2 regions of the Paradesulfitobacterium aromaticivorans genome follow, and region 1 is predicted to be linked to the other one. Evidence: riboswitches for the same ligand, from Rfam matches in the RefSeq annotation. Region 1 holds a riboswitch; the other holds the start of a gene.
What was found. A riboswitch is a leader RNA that binds a small molecule or an ion and turns the genes downstream of it on or off. The one in region 1 is predicted to bind cobalamin.

Region 1 (5,966 bases):
TGTCAATCCCTAAATGCTGTCCCTGTTTCTTTGTTACAGGGTTTGTACGCCAACCAAATGGACTGCTGATTTCATAATAACCGGGTAGGGGCCAAGTCGTGATCGAGCTTTTGACTCCTGACTTGTTCGCGACCTGAAGTTGGCGTATTTTCGCCTGCCATGCCTGTTCCTGGGCGGCAAGCTTTTCGATCTCTTCCCACTCTTCCTGTTGTTCCTTCTTAACACGGGTTAGCAAGGCCTGCTGTTGCTGGAGCTTATTGTTGAGAGCGGCCCTGGCAGCTTGTGCCTGAGCCTCCAACTGAACAGCCTGGTCTTGAGTTGCCTGGAGCACCTTGGTTCGTTCGTTAACATCCTGGATAGCTGAACGCGTTTGCTCCAGCAAATTCTGGTCGTTTTGGACTAGCCTTGACAGGTATTCAAAACGTGTAATTAAGTCACCAAGGTCAGTCGCCTGAAAAAGAATCTCCAAGTAACTGATGGGAGCAACTTCATAAATCGCACGCAGCCTTGCTCCAAGTACCTGCCGCCGCTCATCCACTTCCTTTTGCTTGGCAGCGAGTTCCTTTTGGGCAGCCAGCAATTGCGCCCGCGCCTTCCTTGTAGCCTCTTGTTTTTCCTTTAAATCTCTTTGGGCCTGGAGCGTCTGCGCGTCTAACTGAGCCAGTTGGGCTTTGATCTTGTCGGCTGTAAAAGTAAGGGGTGATAGCCTAAGCTAGTTATAAATCAGCAAGATGACATTCGTTTGAAGGTAGAATATCCAGCGAACAAGCTGAAAAAATTTCCCTATGTCTGGAACACTATAATGATGTTGAAACGTGTATCGCAAAGCTTGAATCAACTGTTATTTCGCTATCTGAACAATTCAGCAAAGAGATTAAGTTGTGGCCACGACACCAGGCATTAAAGATTTTTCTGCTATTGCAATCATCTCGGAAATTGGTGCTGACATGTCGGTATTTCCAACTGCTAAACACCTTTGCTCTTGGGCTGGCCTTACCCCTCAAAACAACGAGAGTGCAGGTAAGAAAAAATCTGTTCGTATTAGCCGTGCCGGTATTTATATCAAGCCTTTGCTGGTTCAATGCGCTAATGCAGTAATAAAGGATAAGAATTTTCCGCACTTTCGTTATCGCTATGAAGCGATCAAACGCCGCCGTGGCCACAAACGGGCTGTCATAGCTGTAGCAAGAATGATGCTTACGGCTATCTACCACATTACTAAAAAACAAGTCTCCTTTTGATCATTAGCTTTACGAGAAAACTCAGGTCAAACCGGATAATCAGCTAAACAAAGTAGCGCGAGCCGTTATTCTTTTACAGCGTTTTTAATTACATGGCGAGTCATCTTCTGGAAGTAGAGCAGTCGGGCGGAACAATAACGGTCGACAGTACACTAGGAAAGGGAACAACTTTTTCGTTTTACCTGCCGGCGTAAAACCATCAGGCATTTTCAAGCCTTAATATTTTCCACAGCAAATAGGAAATGACCCATGCCACAATGAAAAGTCCTACTAATATATAGCCCATACCCCCAAAGTTCAAATGCTGTATCCATCCCCAAATTCCACTGTTTAGTCCTAGCTTTGCGGTAATTATCTGGGCCAATTCAATTAGACCGATAAACAGTGCTGCGATTACGGAAAGACCGGTAACCGATAAATTATAATAAATCTTGCGTAACGGAGTGGAAAAGGCCCAATGGTAGGCAGTTGTCATAAAAACTCCATCCGCAGTGTCCATCAAGCTCATACCGGCAGCAAATATAATTGGAAGGGACAGTACTACGGTAAAAGGCATCGCTTGAGTCCCAACATTCGCTGAAATAGCTAACAAGGCAACTTCAGATGCAGTATCAAAACTTAACCCGAACAAAAAGCCAAGCGGGTATACATGCCAACTCTTGTTAATAAAACGATACACTGGTTTTAAGAAACGTGATATCAAGCCACGGTTTAGAAGCTGCTGATCAAGATTTTCCTCATCATACTCCCCTTGACGCATCTTTACGAAGAACCGGTAAATATCGAACCAAATGTAAAGATTAAAAAGCCCAATGAGAAGAAGAAAACTTCCGGCGACCATAGTACCGATGAGTCCTGCGACAGCTTTTAATTGAGGGATGTTCTGTTGGGCCCAATGCATTGAAAAAGCCGTAATGATTGCCATAATACAGACAACCGTAGAATGACCAAGCGAAAAGAAAAATCCTACTCCTGTCGGATCCTCTTTTTGCTGTATCAGTTTGCGCACTGTGTTATCGATAGCGGCAATATGGTCAGCATCAAAAGCATGGCGTAACCCTAGGGTATAGGCCAAGAAAGCAAATCCCAGCAATGGAGGAAATTGCTTGACATTCAAAAACAGCAAAATCATGCCTAAAAGGTGTATACCTGCAACTGATATTCCGTAACGGATCCATTTAGGGCGGCTAGTTTTTTGGGGTATTTCTTTCAAAATTGTTCCTCCTTACAACTGCTTAAAACAACAAAAAACCCTCCACCAACGAAAGGGTTTTCAAAGCTTAACCGGTATCAATCAAGAGCAGTGACACAGGCATACCTCCCTAACATCCCGTAGGTCGTCGTGTGTTTGGTATGAGCAGGTCTCCTGGCTTAAGATCCTCATCAACTTACGTCTTCCCGGATAATATTCCAGTGACAGAGTGTAAGTTAACTCCCTCTAACAGTGGCGGGCACCGCATCAGCTTTTACTGATTTCCCTTTTCAATTCTTTTCCCTCAGGAAAGAATCACTCATCCCTAGTATTTAGTTGATTTAATGATACATGATTTTAGAAAGCTTGTACAGTCTATTGTGTACTCTTTAAAGTCCCTACCTTAGAAATCTTACCCCAGAACTCCGGTGTCTGGTGATTCGGTGGAGCCTTTTCCAGCAGGCCCGTTAGATCCTGTCCTGCCACGAGCTGTTGGCCCATAGGAGTATGCTTGCCCAATTTCCATAGCTTAGAGTTGGTCACGTCATACGTCCTGAGCAGCATTTTGTCCGCTTACTGCATTGCCGGGAGTACCAGGCTGTGTTTGCGGTGTTTGAGTTGTTGTTTGCGTCGCTTGGGTTCCAGTACACCCGTTTACAAAAAGAGAGCAAATAAGAGTATTACCATAATAAATAGTCGCTTCATGCTGTTTCTCTCCTTGTACTACCCTAAATACTCCCAAAATTTCATTTGCGCGCAGTCCAATAAAGCTGCTTTGCCAACTCTATGCCAGCTCCACGATTCTCCCGTGCTCCAGTCTCACCCGGCGCTGGGCCAGTTCCCCAACTTCCGGATCATGGGTGACCATTACAATCGTATGTCCTTCCCGGTGAAGTTCTCGAAAAAGTTCAATGACGATTTGTTCGGTCTGGTCTTTCAGCAGTTTCATTTGATTCCTGCTGCTTCGCAGCTCGCACCTCAAGGTTATTTTATCATAAACGGAAATTTACTTCAGATGGAGTAGAGCTGCTCTCTGTTTTGTCGACTATTCCGATTCACGCAGGCGTTCAACAATAGACTGCCTGTTTGTACCTCTGTAGTAAGGGGGATCACCATGGATACCATAATAAGCAGCGGGGAGGAAAGGAGCATTGGCAGTATGGTAAAGCGATAGCGGAAAAACCACAAATTGACGGCTAAGGACTGAATCACACCATAGGAGAATAACGCACCCACCACAAATGTAATAAAAATATTTGTCCATATCAAAACCGTTGGTGAGCGTGAAAACAGAATTGAGCAAAATTAGGCTGAGAGACATGGAAGTGATAACGATGGCCGTTTTCTTTTTATTTCGGGCCAGGTTGGAGACAGACATTTTAGAGATAGTCCCCGTATTTTCTTTACCGCAGGACTTTTTGTTACGTCTTTCCTTGCCTAATCCCTGCTCTGTATACCTCACAGCCTCAACCGGTGAAACAGCTCCGGCAATTTTCCCCGGCTTTCGGGAGCTGATCCATACGGTGAGAAGTGAAAAAAGAGCCGCTCCCGTAAAAACGGATATCCCGTACCACGGAGATTTCAAAAATGTTGTAGATAATGAGATAACCTTGAATATAATCAGGCAGAGTAGTGATGAGCATTATGGCCAGAATGACCATCCTCAATACGGATAATCCGGTCCGCAAATTGGGCAATTTCCTCGTTATGGGTAATCATCACAATAGTCTGGCTAAATTTTCGGTCCATCTTTTCTGTATGGTGTAAATATCTCAAGCTGTTCTGTAGGTTTACCATATGAGATTTCTAAATCGGAAATGCGGTCTATGTTTGCCTCATATTTTTATTTTTCTTTCCCAAGACAACATTTTTTATATTTCTTTCCGCTTCCACAGGGGCATGGATCATTTCGTCCAACAAAGTTTTCCCGTCTGTAAGGAACATTCACCGAAAAAATTCTATTTTCCTCGTATTCGTCATGGAAAATCCTCTTAAACATCTCATCCTCATGCTCATCATTATAATCTTTATCAAATAGATATTCCTCCTCATCGTCCTCTTCATCTGTAAATTTCCCAACCCATTCTTCCAACGAATTAACATCCTCTTCAGATATAAAGGAATAATCCTCATCTTCCTTAAGTTCATCCAGAACCTCTTTCATAGATCTATTAACCTGTTTATTCATAAACGGAATGTCAGCAAGAATCTCTACTACTTTGTCATCTGCTACCGCTTTTAATATGTCGTCTGTCAGTCCTAAAGGATGTATTAACGAACAGCACCTGGGAAGAATGTCCCACACATAGCTGTAGTCTACCTCTAGCTTTCCATTAAAAAGTTGTTTGAAATAGAACACCAGCTGTTCTCTCGATACCACTCCATGATTCAATAGGATCAGAAGAGATTCTAAGGCCTCTGTTCTAACAAATTCATCCAATGAAGAATTCTCAATAATGCCTTTAATCGGTTCAATATTTCCATCACAGACCGAAGCAAGAATATTTTTGAAATCCTCGGTGACCGAATCCCCCAGTAAGTCAAATATTTGCTCATCCGGCAGAGATGCAATCTTTATCATACTTTCATATGCTTTTTCCTCTCGAAAGTAAGCCAGTATGTAAATGGCTGGAAAATGAATCAGATACTTATTGTCTTTTGATAGATTTTCTACATCACTTATAGTATATTCCAATATCTCAAGCAGCTCTGGGATCGCTTTCTCTTTATTGGCCAAGGCATATTTTACAGCCTCTGTCGGGTAATGATCCTCGAACCTCTCATATCCCTTAAATATTCTTAAATTCATTTTCCGTAGCCCCCTTTTACCATAATTATAGCACTGCCGGTACTTCTTGGCTGAAAATTTTTGTCTTTACGGCTTTATATTGATAATCTCTTGTTTTTTGCTTGTTAACCGTTAAACCGAGTATGATGATCACAACCATGATAGCAATGATCTATTATTAAACAAAATTATAGTGCCATCGACCCTAACGTCAATGGCACTATCGCAAGTGATAACAATTAGTTCGTTGATACTTTGCGTTGCATAAAGATCTTGCCCACATAGCTTCTTACTGTATCGTGCTATCTTGCCCACCGCGTCCAGCATAACCATCGTCATGACCTTTATGCCCATCATGACCATCATGTCTATGACCATCACGTCCATCGTGTCGGCCATGGCCGCCGTGGCTGCCGTGCCCACCGCAGCAGCCCCCCGCACCGGATCGGTGCATAAAGAGCATTACCACAAACATCAAAATTACCCACCAATATTGACTAAGAAATCCTACCATAGATTTCCACCTCCTCAAGATTTAACTTAATTCTGTTACATGCCGATAGGCAGACGGGGCATAAAACGAGCCAGGAAACCGGTTACTTCCGTAAGCTGGTTGGTATAGAGGATGTAGGCGATATAGAGCATAAGCAAGCCTGCAAGCCTCTCGGCAATCACTTGCTTGGTGCGGAAGCGTTTCAAGCCCTGCGTAACTTTATTAAAGGACAGACCTGCCAAGGTATACGGA
Region 2 (5,966 bases), on a different contig from region 1:
GATGACGCCATTGTGATCATCGATTCCATCCAAGTCTACATGGATGAGGGCAGAGAGAAGCTCGAATCGTGCATAAAAGGAACGAAACGGGCCATCGCCCCTATGTTTGCCGCGACGATCACAACCGCCGTGGCCTTTGCCCCCATGCTCTTCGTGCCAGGGCCGTCCGGAGAGTTTCTGCAAAGCCTGCCCCAGGTCGTGATTCTCTCGGTCGCCGCCTCTTTCCTAGTCGCTCTCCTCGTCACTCCCGTTTTATCCTATATCTTTTTTGAGGGTCTTAAACAGGGCAACGCGGGGAAACACGCCCCAGTGCGCCGCTTTTATGACAGTTTTTTACGCCTGGGCATGAAACATAAAGCCCTGACCCTGATCCTTACAGTTCTTACCTTTGCGGCCGTGCTTTACCTCGGCACCAATCTCAAGGTCATGTTTTTTCCCACCGTCGACAAAAACATTCTGTACGTTGACCTAACCGCTGACAGTGCAGCCAATTTAGAAGCCACTGAGCGCGCGTCCCAGCAGGTAGAAAAACTCCTCTCCGAGCAAAAAGAAGTCCTGTCTTACACGACCGCCATCGGGGGCGGCTTGCCCAAGTTCTACATCACCCTGCCCAAATCCACCCCTTCCCAGGACTTCGCCCAAATCATGTTTAAAGTTGACCTCAATAAGGGGGGACGCTTCAAAAGCAACCCCGAGCTTGCCGCCTATCTCCAGGATCTCCTGAACCAAAACCTAGTCGGCGGGAAAGCGCACGTCCAACTCTTGCAGAAAGCCATGCCCGGCAGTCCCTTAGCCATCCGCATCGCCGGCGACAACCAGGAGCAAATGGCTCAAGCGGTGGCCCTCGTACGCACGGAACTGTCAGGAATACCCGGAACGATCAATGTGGACGATGATTTGGATACCGCCAAATATGAGTTTAAAGTCGATATCGACCGCGACCAAGCCTCCGGCTTAGGCGTCACCAACTATGACATCCAACGCCAGGTGAACATCGCCTTAAAAGGAGCGGAAGCCTCGGTCCTGCGCAAAGCAGGGAATGAATACTCTATATTAGTCAAAAGCGACATTCATACCCCGGAGGAGCTCGCAAACCTGGCCATCAAATCCTCCATCACCGGCAAAAAAGTTCTACTCAAAGATTTTTCCCACATCAGCCTCAGCCCACAAATCCCAACGATCCGCAAATATGACCGGGTACGCACGCTCACCGTCTCAAGTGAAGTCAAGCCCGGCTACAGCGCCGTCAGCATTGAAAAAGTGCTCAAGGAAAAACTGGCCGCACAGAAAGCCGTCCTTGAGGGAGTTACGCTATCTTACGAAGGAGAGACAAAAAACATCAAGGATAACTTCGGCAGTCTGGGTGTCTCTGCCCTCCTGACCTTGTTCGCAATCTATGTCATCCTCATGATTCAATTCAAGTCTTTCCTCCAACCCTTCATCATCTTCCTCACCATTCCCCTTTCCCTCATCGGCGTGGTCCCCGGTCTCTTCCTCTTCCGCCAACCCCTTTCCTTCACTGCTTTGGTCGGAGTCGTCAGTTTAATGGGAGTGGTCATCAAAAACGCTATTTTGCTGATCGAGTTTATCAATGAGGCCCGGGCCGAGGGCATGTCCGTCCGAGATGCATGCTTTGACGCCGTCAGTAAACGCTACCGCCCGATTTTTTTGAGCGCCATGACCACAGTAATTGGGCTCGCTCCCCTCGCTTTCTCAGGCAGCGAATTGTTTGTACCCATGTCGGTGGCAATCATGAGCGGCTTGACCGTCTCAACGCTCTTAACCCTCGTGATCATCCCGGTGGTATATAACCTGCTCCATCGCGAAGGCCACGGCATGGCCCAAACAAAATCCCTGTTCCGGCCTCTTGGCTAATTTGACACAATCCGTTACAATAGAGGTTAAGACAAGTGCATGATTTGCGAACAGGTTCCTTTCTTGCGCCCACGCGTAGAAAGGTGAAAAGGGAAGTCCGGTGCAAAACCGGCGCGGTCCCGCCACTGTAACTTGGAAGCATCCACACGCACGCCACTGTCTGAGGATGGGAAGGCGTGGAATGCTAGGCCATGAGCCAGGAGACCTGCCTGCTCGCAGAAAGGGCTTAAATCCTTCGAGGCAAAGGATATTAGGCGCTTACAGGCGTTGCAGATAAACGCCCGCAAGCCGCAACAGCATGAAAATCCTTTTATCCTCAAGGATAAAAGGATTTTTTAGTTGTTTAATTTGCCATATACCGTCAAAGTCTTAAATGGCATTAAGTCTTTAATGATATCAAACGAGAAGGTAATTTTACGTCTTAAGAACAGAGGGAGGAAAAGAAATTGTCAACTAACAAAACCTTCAGAAAAAACTCAGTATCAATACTATTTATTCTGTCCTTAATCTTGACGCTTGCTCTGGCCGGTTGCGGCACGGCTCCCCAAAAAACGACTCCTGAGAAAAACGCAGGCACGGGCACTGCCTCGGCCCAGCAAACAACGTATCCCTTTACATTGAAAGATGATTCAGGCACGGAAGTCACAATCCCGGCTGAGCCTAAGCGGATTGTCTCCTTTGTTCCAAGCTCCACGGAGACCCTTTTTGCTCTGGGCTTGGAAGGAAAAGTTGTGGCCGTCACCAAGTATGATGATTACCCGCAAGGAGTACAGCAGAAAGTTGAATATGTCTTTGAAGACAGCCTCCACCCCAATACCGAGCAAATCCTTAAATTAAACCCGGATTTGATTATTCTGGGGATGCATGACGAGAAAACGATCACGGCCATCCGCAACTTAAAGATTCCGGTCGCTGTTTTCAATCCGCAAAGCCTGGACTCAACTTACCAGACTATTGAAAAGCTCGGCCAAGTCACTAATAAGCCGGAGGAGGCCAAGAAAATCGTCTCGGCTATGAAAGAGAAAGAACAGAATATCGCTCAGAAAGTGGCAACAGTGAAGGAAGCCGACCGCTTAAACGTTTTTGTCGAAGTGGACCCCAACCTCTTTACACCCGGAGCGGGCACCTTCCTTGATCAAATAGTCACCAAGGCCGGTGGAGTTAATATCGCCCACGATGTCACCGGTTGGGCTCAGTACAGCAGTGAGCAAGTCATCGCCAAAAACCCGCAGGTAATCTTTGACACCTACAGCTACTATCAGAAAAACGCCAAAGAGGGGATCCTTTCCCGCCAAGGCTGGAAAAATATCGAAGCTGTGAAAAACCAGCGCGTAATCGACCTTGACAGCGACATGGTCACCCGCCCCGGTCCCCGCATCACAGACGGCCTGGAGTCAATCGCCAAAGCGTTGTACCCGGATCTTTTCAAGTAGAAGGGGTCTGTGGACTGACCCCTTCATTATCCGACGAGATTCGACGAGATTCGATAAAATATCTTAATAAGTCTTAGGAAGGTTCGGACATGAGAGCTAAATTTCCGTTAAAAAAGCTAAGCTTAACAGGGGGGCTTATCTTCCTGCTTCTTTTTTCCATCGTCTTAAGCGCTATGATCGGCTCGGTCAAGCTCCCGTTCGGGCTTTCCCTGCGTATCTTGTTCTCGCACCTACCTTTTCTGGACCTTACTCCCACCTGGACGATCGCCCAACACTCGATTGTGTGGGAGTTGCGTCTGCCGCGCATTTTTCTGGCCCTGGTGGTGGGAAGCATGCTGTCCTCTGCGGGGGTAGCGTTTCAGGGAATCCTGCGCAACCCCCTGGCTGACCCTTACATCCTGGGAGTGTCTGTCGGAGCCGCCTTCGGCGCGGCCACTTCCATCGTCTTCTTTACCCACGCCTCTGGCTGGGGGCAGTTTGCGCTCCCCCTCTTTTCCTTTGCAGGGGGACTCCTTTCCCTGGGGTTTGTCCTGGCTTTAGCCCAGCACCAGGGACAGCGCGAACGCGAAACCTTGATCTTAGCCGGAGTCGTTACACAGGCCTTGATTGGAGCTTTCCTCTCATTCCTGATCGCAATCTCCGGCCAGCAAATGGACCTCATCGTCTTCTGGATGATGGGCTCCCTCGCCAACCGCTCCTGGACGGATGTCTGGATTCTCTTGCCTTATTTTGTCCTTGGCTTCCTCTACCTCTCCCTGCAGGTACGCGACCTCAACATTATCGCCTTAGGGGAAAATGCCGCCACTTATTTGGGCATGGATGTCGAGAAAAAGAAAATCAGAATCCTGGTCGTAGGCTCCCTCCTTACCGCGGCCGCCGTTTCCGTGGTCGGTATTATCGGCTTTGTCGGTCTGATCATCCCGCACCTTATGCGCCTAATCGCAGGGCCGGACCACCGCATACTTTTGCCTTTATCCACGCTCGCCGGAGCGGTATTTTTGCTCTGGTCCGACACGTTGGCCCGCACCCTGCTGCCTTCGCGTGAAATCCCAATCGGGGTTATCACCGCTTTCGTGGGCGCACCGTTCTTTGCCTACTTGCTTAAAAAGGCTTGAGGAGGAAAACCGCATGAAGCTCTTCGAAGTGATTAAGGCCGGCCATGATTTTGGAGGTGCCCCGGTGCTAGCGGATGTAAGCTTTGAGATTGAAGCAGGGGAGTCTTTTGGGATTATCGGCCCTAACGGCAGCGGCAAATCCACTTTGATCAAAGCCATGACCGCGTTGCTCTCTTTGCACGAAGGGGAAGTGCGCTACCGCGGACAATCCTTAAAGTCCCTGCCTAAGAAAGAACTGGCGCGCCAAATCGCTGTCCTGGAACAGGAAGGCATTCCTGCTCTATCCTTTTCAGTTGAGGAAATTGTGGCTATGGGCCGCTACCCGTGGCTTAAGCCGTTCTCTGATTTAAGCCCGCGGGATAAAGAAATTGTGCAAGAGGTGCTTGATTCCCTGGGGCTATGGGAAATTCGCACCCAATTAGTGAGCACCTTGAGCGGCGGGCAGCGCCAGCTCGTGTCCCTCGCCCGTGCCATGGCTCAGCAGCCCCGGGTCCTAATTCTCGATGAGCCCACAACCTATCTGGACATCGGGCATCAGACTCTGGTCATGGAACATGTGCGCAAGTGGCATGCCGAACAGGGAATAACCGTGATTGTGGTACTGCATGACCTGAATCTCGCCGCTCAGTACTGCACTAAACTTTTACTCCTGGAAGAAGGACATGTCCATAGTTGCGGCCTGGTTAACGATGTACTGAAAGAAAACATCATCTCCAAGGTCTATGACACCGAACTCATCATGATCGAACACCCTGTCCTCAGGGTACCCCAGTTTTTACTGACAAGTAAGTAAGTGAAATTGATAAAATGAGCTAAACTTCCGCAAAGATTATAATCCCCGAACAGAAGAAAAAACTGCCCTTGGAACTTCTAGCTCAATGCGTTATTCTCAAATAAACCGATTGGGAGAAATAAATGGCAGTTAATACGCACAAGACTGAAATGCCGTCTCTTCATGTCAAAGCCTACGCATTTCTTACCCTTGCAGCCTTCCTTTACGCCGGCAATGTTATCGTAGGCCGCCTAGTATCTTTTCAGATTCCCCCAGGAGCTTTAGCTGTCATACGTTCAGCCCTGGGGTTAATAGTTTTGGCACCTATAGCTCGATACCAGCTTGTGTACGGACCCAAACCCGACAAGCGAGACCTCCTGCGCTTGGTAATTATGGGTTTTTGGGGGATTGCCGTGGCTTACTTGCTTTTCCTAGTGGGAATTCAATACAGCCCTGCCAATAATGCTGCGATTATCATTGCCACAAACCCCGCAGTGACCAACCTTTTACTTGCCATTGGCTGGCATATAAAGCCCACTAAAGGCCGTATTTTGGGGATAGCAACTTCATTTTTGGGTTTGCTCCTGGTATTTAGCCAGGGGTCTTTAATGCATTTGCTGGCCTTGAGGCTCAGCCCCAGTGACCTGCTTCTGCTCTCCAATGTCGCATCCGTCGCCTTATTCAATATTCTCGGCCAAAATATAATGGCTAAATTCTCCCCGCTCGTGACGACTGTTTATACTCTATTTTTTGGAACAATCTTTTTAATTC

Region 2: linked by a shared signal. The riboswitch ahead of ACYQ2N_RS13285 (ABC transporter substrate-binding protein) and the one ahead of ACYQ2N_RS05090 (HoxN/HupN/NixA family nickel/cobalt transporter) in region 1 are both predicted to bind cobalamin.

Annotation. Positions count from the first base shown of each region.
Region 1 covers NZ_BAAHYT010000009.1:112,931-118,896, forward strand. Annotated here, with positions in the region: gene ACYQ2N_RS05080 (M23 family metallopeptidase) at 1-580, opposite strand, end outside; gene ACYQ2N_RS05085 (transposase) at 882-1,241, shown strand; gene ACYQ2N_RS05090 (HoxN/HupN/NixA family nickel/cobalt transporter) at 1,441-2,454, opposite strand; cobalamin riboswitch at 2,581-2,771, opposite strand; gene ACYQ2N_RS05095 (cytochrome b5-like heme/steroid binding domain-containing protein) at 2,809-2,976, opposite strand; gene ACYQ2N_RS05100 (hypothetical protein) at 3,218-3,382, opposite strand; gene ACYQ2N_RS05105 (hypothetical protein) at 3,717-4,109, shown strand; gene ACYQ2N_RS05110 (DUF1186 domain-containing protein) at 4,277-5,242, opposite strand; gene ACYQ2N_RS05115 (hypothetical protein) at 5,372-5,644, opposite strand; gene ACYQ2N_RS05120 (cytochrome c biogenesis CcdA family protein) at 5,771-5,966, opposite strand, start outside.
Region 2 covers NZ_BAAHYT010000010.1:1,554,629-1,560,594, reverse strand. Annotated here, with positions in the region: gene ACYQ2N_RS13290 (efflux RND transporter permease subunit) at 1-1,875, shown strand, start outside; cobalamin riboswitch at 1,911-2,102, shown strand; gene ACYQ2N_RS13285 (ABC transporter substrate-binding protein) at 2,322-3,308, shown strand; gene ACYQ2N_RS13280 (FecCD family ABC transporter permease) at 3,398-4,423, shown strand; gene ACYQ2N_RS13275 (ABC transporter ATP-binding protein) at 4,437-5,216, shown strand; gene ACYQ2N_RS13270 (DMT family transporter) at 5,339-5,966, shown strand, end outside.